2 linked regions of the Arthrobacter globiformis genome follow. The protein of the gene in region 2 interacts with the protein of the main gene of each other region in a pairwise test. Links are inferred from orthologs where the notes say so. Each region holds a gene or a part of one and is shown on either strand. Other genes may lie near its edges. The genes, in order: QFZ33_RS13920 and topA.

Region 1 (3,068 bases), 1.6 Mb from region 2 along the record:
AGCAGGTTGTCTCCGTTGGCGACGAACTGTTCGTCAAGGTCATCGACATCGACCTCGAGCGCCGCCGCATCTCCCTCTCCCTCAAGCAGGCTAACGAGGGCGTTGACGCCGACAGCACCGAGTTCGATCCCGCTCTGTACGGCATGGCCGCAGAGTACGACGAAGAGGGCAACTACAAGTACCCGGAGGGCTTCGACCCGGAGTCCAACGAGTGGCTTGAAGGCTACGAGAACCAGCGCGCCGCCTGGGAGCAGCAGTACGCTGACGCCCAGACCCGCTGGGAAGCACACAAGAAGCAGGTCACCCAGCACGCCGCCGACGACGCTGCAGCTGCAACGTCCGGTGAGAGCGACTCCGGCACCACCAGCTACTCCTCCGAGCCGGCTGCCACCGATACCGGTGCAGGCACGCTTGCTTCGGATGAGGCACTTGCCGCTCTGCGCGAGAAGCTGACCGGCAACTAATTGCCCGGCATTAGCTAATTGCCATTGAAAAGGTGGCCGTCCCCGAAAGGGGGCGGCCACCTTTTTGTCTTTCCGGCGATTGTGGCGCCGGATGCCTGCATTGGCAGCGTCAGGCGGTCTGCCCGGCGTGCTCGCCCTCGGCGATCTCCTCCAGCACCTTGTTGTTGAATGCGGGAAGGTCGCCCGGCTTCCTGCTGGTCACGAAGCCCTGGTCCACCACGACTTCCTGGTCGCTCCAGTTGGCGCCCGCGTTCCGCAGGTCTGTGGCCAGCGTGTGGTAGGAGGTGAGGTTCCTGCCCTTGACGACGCCCGCATCGATGAGCAGCCACGGGCCATGGCAGATGGCCGCCACCGGCTTGTGCTGTTCAAAGAAGCTGCGGGCAAACGCCTGCGCGTCCTTGTCCACCCTGAGGTGGTCGGCGTTCACCACGCCGCCCGGAATCACCAGGGCGTGGAAGTCCGCCGCGTTGGCCTCCTTCAGGGTCAGGTCGACGTCGAAGGTATCGCCCTTCTCGACGCCCTCAAAGCCCTGGAGCTTTCCGCTCTTCGGAGCCACCAGGACAGGCTCGCCGCCGGCGTTCTTGACCGCGTCCCACGGGCTGGTCAGTTCAACCTGCTCCACGCCGTCCGTCAGCAGGAAGGCGACCCTCTTGCCGGTGATGTCGTGCTCTGACATGCGTCCTCCTTTTCCGTATGGTGCCTTACAGGTCCACCCTAGAAAAGCGGAAAGTCATAAGCAAGCTGATGATTCTTTCGGCCAGCTGTCAGCGCGGAACGTCAATCCACTCCGTGTCCTCGCGCTGGAGGGCCGTACTTCCGGCGGTCATGGCGGCCAGCCGGTCGGCCGCCGCCGCCAGGTCATCCGGCGCGTCCGGCAGCGCGAGGCGCAACACCGTGGACTGGGCTTCGTAGCCGGTCTCCGCCATCGCATAGCCCGCGCTGCGCAGGTCATTCTCGAGACGACCTGCCGCAGCGTGCGGTACCCGCACGGCACAGATGCGCAGCCGCCGGCGCTGCACCAGCGGAGCGAGTTCCAGGGCCGTCGAGACCGAATCGGAGTACGCGCGCACCAGCCCGCCGGCACCCAGCAGGATCCCGCCGAAGTAACGCACGACGACGGCACTGACGTCGCTGAGGTCCGTCACCCCTGGGGTGGTTTCCCGCCGGAGAAGGGCCTCCAGCATGGGGATCCCGGCGGTTCCCGAGGGTTCGCCGTCGTCGCTGGAACGCTGGATATCCCGGTCCGGCCCCAGCACGAAGGCGGAGCAGTGGTGCCGGGCGTCATGGAACTCGCGGCGAAGTTCAGACACCAGCGCGCGGGCATCCTCTTCAGTCCCCGCGCGGCGCAGGACGGTGATGAACCGGGAGCGCTTGATCTCGATCTCATTGCGGAAGCCGTCCCCGGCAGCCAGCGTGGTGTACGCGGACCGCCGGCTTTGTGTCGTCTTGGTCCGCGTTGGAACTGCCTCTTCTGCCACCGGTTCAGTCTAGTCTTGGGGAGTGCTGAAGATTGGGTTGACGGGCGGCATCGCCTCGGGGAAGTCCCTGGTGGCAACGCGCCTGGAAGAACTGGGGGCAGTGCTCGTCGATGCCGACGCGATCGCCCGTGAGGTGGTGGAACCGGGCACTCCGGGGCTGGCCGCCGTCGTGGCCGCGTTCGGCCCGGAGATCCTCGACGGCGAGGGGCGGCTCGACCGGCCACGCCTCGGGGCCATCGTGTTCCAGGAGCCGGGACGGCGCGCGGAGCTCAATGGCATCGTCCATCCGCTGGTGCGCGAACGCGCCGCGGTGGTGATTGCGGCCGCGCCGGGTGACGCGGTGGTGGTCCAGGACATTCCGCTCCTGGTGGAAACCGGACAGCAGAAGAACTTTCACCTCGTGGTGGTGGTGGATGCGCCCGAGGATGTCCGGCTGCAGCGCATGACCGGGCACCGCGGAATGACGGAAACGGACGCCCGTTCACGGATGGCCGCCCAGGCGTCCCGCCAGGACCGGCTCGCCGCAGCGGACGTGGTCCTACCCAACTCCGGCACGCGCGAGGAGCTGCTGGCCTCCGTGGACCGGCTGTGGGAGGAGCGGCTCGTGCCCTTCGCGCGGAACATCAGCCAGGCCGCGGTGGCTGGCCGCAGCGGCGCGCCCGTTCTGGCGGCCCCGGACTCCGACTGGCCGCGGCAGGCTGCCTGTCTGGCCGAGCGGCTGAAGGCCGCCGCTCCGGAGGACGTGCTGGCCGTCGACCACATCGGGTCGACGTCGGTCCCCGGCCTCGAGGCGAAGGACGTCATCGACCTGCAGCTCGCGGTCTCTGATCTCATGACGGCAGACCGGATTGCGCCCCTGCTTGGTGCCGCGGGGTTCCCGCTCTGGCCGGGCATCCTGATGGACAGCCCCCACGGGCGTCCCGACCCCGCTGCCTGGTCCAAGCGCCTGCACGGCAACGCCGATCCCGGGCGTCCGGTCAATCTCCATATCCGGGTGGCCGGTTCTGCGGGCTGGCGCTTCGCCCTTTGCTTCCGGGACTGGCTTCGCGCCGTTCCGGCCGCACGGGAGCAGTATGCAGCGGAGAAGCGCCGGGTGGCCGCCCTGCATGCCTCCGACGCCAACACG
Region 2 (3,627 bases):
GTGGTCCCGGCCGAGGCGTCGGCCGACGCGCGGGAACGCCGGTGGAAGGCGGCGGGCACGGACTTTGCGATCAACTCCGGCGGGGCGGTGGCCGGTCCGGACTTCGCGGTGATCGACCTCGAACTGGACGCATTCCGGCGCCGCGCCAGCGCTTACGCCCGGACCCGCGACGAACAGCGCCAACGCGGTGAGTCCGCCGAGCCGGCGTCGGCGGTGCTGCTCGCCAACAACCTTCTCTATCTGACGGCCGAGCAGCGCAAGGAACTGACGGAAAGGGTCTTTGAGCTGCTCCGGGACTACGAGCTGGAGGATCCCAACCGCATTCCGCCGGGCGCCGAGCGGATCGCCACAATGTGGTCAATGATTCCGGACGACCGTACCCTGCCGGAGGCCTCCGGGGGCCACGGCGGCACCTGACGGGCGCGGCGGACGGGCGCGTGCTGGCCCGCGGGGACACGTCCGGGCGGCTGGCAGCCACGGCCGTGACGGGGGCCACCGTTTTCCACATGACAGCGCAGAATTCTGCAAAATATGGTGAACTAGGCCAGTATGGGCTGATCTGCCCGAGCAACCTTTTTCTGTAGGAGCACTGTGCCAAGCAAGGCCAAAACCGGCAAGAAACTCGTGATCGTGGAGTCTCCGGCCAAGAGCAAGACCATCGCCAAGTATCTGGGCGAGGGCTTCATCGTTGAGGCCTCCATTGGTCACATCCGCGACCTGCCGCAGCCGTCCGAGCTCCCCGCGGACCTGAAGAAAACCTCCCTGGGCAAGTTCGCCGTCGACGTCGAAAACGACTTCAAGCCCTACTACGTGGTCTCCCCGGACAAGAAGAAAAAGGTGGCCGAGCTCAAGGCCCAGCTCAAAGACGCCGACGCGCTCTATCTCGCAACCGATGGGGACCGCGAGGGCGAAGCCATCGCGTGGCACCTCCTGGAGGTCCTGAAGCCCAAGGTCCCCGTGTACCGGATGACCTTCGGCGAAATCACCAAGGAAGCCATCCACCGTGCCATGGACAACCTCCGCGACGTCGACGCCGCCCTGGTTGACGCGCAGGAAACCCGCCGCATCCTGGACCGCCTCTACGGCTATGAGATCTCCCCGGTGCTGTGGCGCAAGGTGGCGCGCGGACTGTCCGCCGGCCGCGTGCAGTCCGTGGTCACCCGCATGGTGGTGGACCGCGAACGGGAACGCATGGCATTCAAGGCCGCGTCCTACTGGGACCTGACCGGGCAGTTCGGTGCCGACGCCGGTTCCTTCAAAGCGAAGCTCGCCGCCGTTGACGGCGCCAAGGTGGCCACCGGCCGGGACTTTAACGACGACGGCGAACTCACCTCGCGCAATGTTGCGCACCTCAACGAGGAACTCGCCACCTCGCTGGCCGCCGCCCTGCAGGACGCCGACTTCCGAGTCCGCTCGCTGGACACCAAACCGTACACGCGCCGCCCCGCTGCGCCCTTCACCACCTCCACGCTGCAGCAGGAGGCCGGCCGCAAGCTGCGGTTCTCATCCAAGAGCACCATGCAGGTCGCCCAGCGGCTGTACGAGAACGGCTACATCACCTATATGCGTACGGATTCCTCGGCGCTGAGCGACGAGGCCGTCACGGCCGCGCGCCGCCAGGCTTCCGAGCTGTACGGCCCCGAATACGTGCCGCAGTCGCCGCGCGTCTACACCAGCAAGGCCGCAAACGCGCAGGAGGCCCACGAGGCCATCCGCCCCGCCGGTGACTCCTTCCGCACCCCGGCACAGGTCGCCAAGCAGCTCAGCGGCGACGAATTCCGCCTGTATGAGCTGATCTGGAAGCGCACCGTCGCCTCCCAGATGGGCGACGCCAAGGGCTCCACCGCAACCATCCGGCTGGGCGCTGTAGCCTCGGACGGCCGCGACGCCGAGTTCTCGGCCTCCGGTACGGTCATCACGTTCCCCGGCTTCCTGGCCGCCTATGAGGAAGGTAAGGACGAAAGTCGCGGCGACGACGACTCCGACGAGGCCCGCCGCCTGCCGAACGTCACGAAGGGTGACGCGCTGACCGCCTCCGACATTATCGCCGTCGGCCACGAGACCTCGCCGCCGCCGCGCTACACGGAAGCTTCCCTGACCGCCGAGCTGGAAAAGAAGGGCATCGGACGCCCGTCCACCTATGCCTCCACGATCTCCACCATCCAGGACCGCGGCTACGTGCGGAAGCAAGGCTCTGCCCTGGTGCCTAGCTGGATCGCCTTCTCCGTGGTGCGGCTCCTCGAACAGCACTTCACGGACTATGTGGACTACGAGTTCACGGCCGACATGGAGGGCGACCTGGACAAGATCGCCAACGGCCAGGCTGTGGGTGCCGCCTGGCTCAAGCACTTCTACTACGGCGAAGACGCCGATCCCGGCCTGCTGAGCATCGTGAACAACCTGGGCGAGATCGACGCCCGGGAGATCAACTCCGTGCCCATCGCGGACGGCATCACGCTGCGCGTCGGCAAGTTCGGCCCCTACCTGGAGAGCTCCCTGCCGACGGTGGATCCCAAGACCGGCGAAGTGGTGGAATCCGCCCGGGCCAACGTGCCGGAAGACCTCGCCCCGGATGAGCTCACTGCCGCCAAGGCAGTGGAGCTCATGGAAACGGCCGCTCCTGAGGAACGGGTCCTGGGTGCCGATCCCCACACCGGCCACACGGTTGTTGCCAAGAACGGCCGGTACGGCGCCTACGTCACCGAGATCATCCCGGAGATGACCGAGGAACAGCTGGCCAACCAGCCCGTGGAGTACTACAAGAATGGCAAGCCCAAGCCGCCGAAGAAGCCCGTCAAGGCCAAGCCGCGCACGGGTTCGCTGTTCAAGTCCATGACTGTCGACTCTGTCACCCTGGACGAGGCCATGCAGCTCATGAGCCTTCCCCGGGTGCTCGGCGAGGACACCGAGGGCAACGTGATCACGGTGCAGAACGGCCGCTTCGGCCCGTACCTGAAGAAGGGCACGGACTCCCGGTCCATCGGCTCCGAAGAGGAAATCTTCACTATCACGCTGGAACAGGCCCTGGAGATCTACTCCCAGCCCAAGCAGCGCGGAGCCCGCGCGGCCGTGCCACCGCTCGCCGAGTTCGGCCCGGACCCGGTGTCGGAGAAGAACATCGTGGTGAAGGAGGGCCGCTTCGGTCCGTACATCACCGACGGCATCACCAACATCACCGTGCCCCGCGACACGTCGCTGGAGGAACTGACCCGGGAACGCGCCGTCGAACTCCTCGCCGAAAAGCGGGCCAAGGGCCCGGTCAAGCGCACCACCACGCGCAAGGCCCCGGCGAAAAAGGCGGCAGCGAAGAAGTAGGGGGGACGGCTGCGGGAATTGCTTCGTGCCCTGCAACGTGGTCGAGTAGATGCATGACTGAACAGCCGGAACCCGCAGACACCACGCCGCTGAACGACCTTGAGGAGAAGCTGGCCCAGGGCGGCCAGCCGGACGCCGATCCGGTGGACGTCATCCTGTCTTTCCTCAACAACGAGGTCTACATCATCAGTTCCGACGCGCTTGAGGGCGAGGACTCCCAGGTTGAGCCGCTGGTGCTGGGCAACGCGGACGGCCAACCTGTCCTTGCAGTGTTTTCGCACCCCAGCAGGGTGGACACACAGTACCTGGAGG

Evidence for each region.
Region 1: the proteins of topA (region 2) and QFZ33_RS13920 interact in binary tests that used the Escherichia coli proteins (3 or more experiments, as listed by UniProt). The link is inferred for Arthrobacter globiformis from one-to-one orthologs.

The regions. Positions count from the first base shown.
Region 1 is NZ_JAUSXI010000001.1:3,028,304-3,031,371, forward strand. Bases 86-2,839 are described here. They hold QFZ33_RS13920 (IMPACT family protein), read right to left. Parts: upstream 1,943-2,839; coding sequence 1,229-1,942; downstream 86-1,228. Other genes in these bases: rpsA (30S ribosomal protein S1), read left to right, coding at 86-464; QFZ33_RS13915 (type 1 glutamine amidotransferase domain-containing protein), read right to left, coding at 574-1,140; coaE (dephospho-CoA kinase), read left to right, coding at 1,965-2,839. Also shown: more of rpsA, read left to right, coding at 1-85; more of coaE, read left to right, coding at 2,840-3,068.
Region 2 is NZ_JAUSXI010000001.1:4,587,789-4,591,415, reverse strand. What follows is about bases 203-3,515. They hold topA (type I DNA topoisomerase), read left to right. Parts: upstream 203-591; coding sequence 592-3,315; downstream 3,316-3,515. Other genes in these bases: QFZ33_RS21420 (SseB family protein), read left to right, coding at 3,369-3,515; QFZ33_RS21430 (ArsR/SmtB family transcription factor), read left to right, coding at 203-417. Outside these bases: more of QFZ33_RS21430, read left to right, coding at 1-202; more of QFZ33_RS21420, read left to right, coding at 3,516-3,627. UniProt on the Escherichia coli protein: Releases the supercoiling and torsional tension of DNA, which is introduced during the DNA replication and transcription, by transiently cleaving and rejoining one strand of the DNA duplex.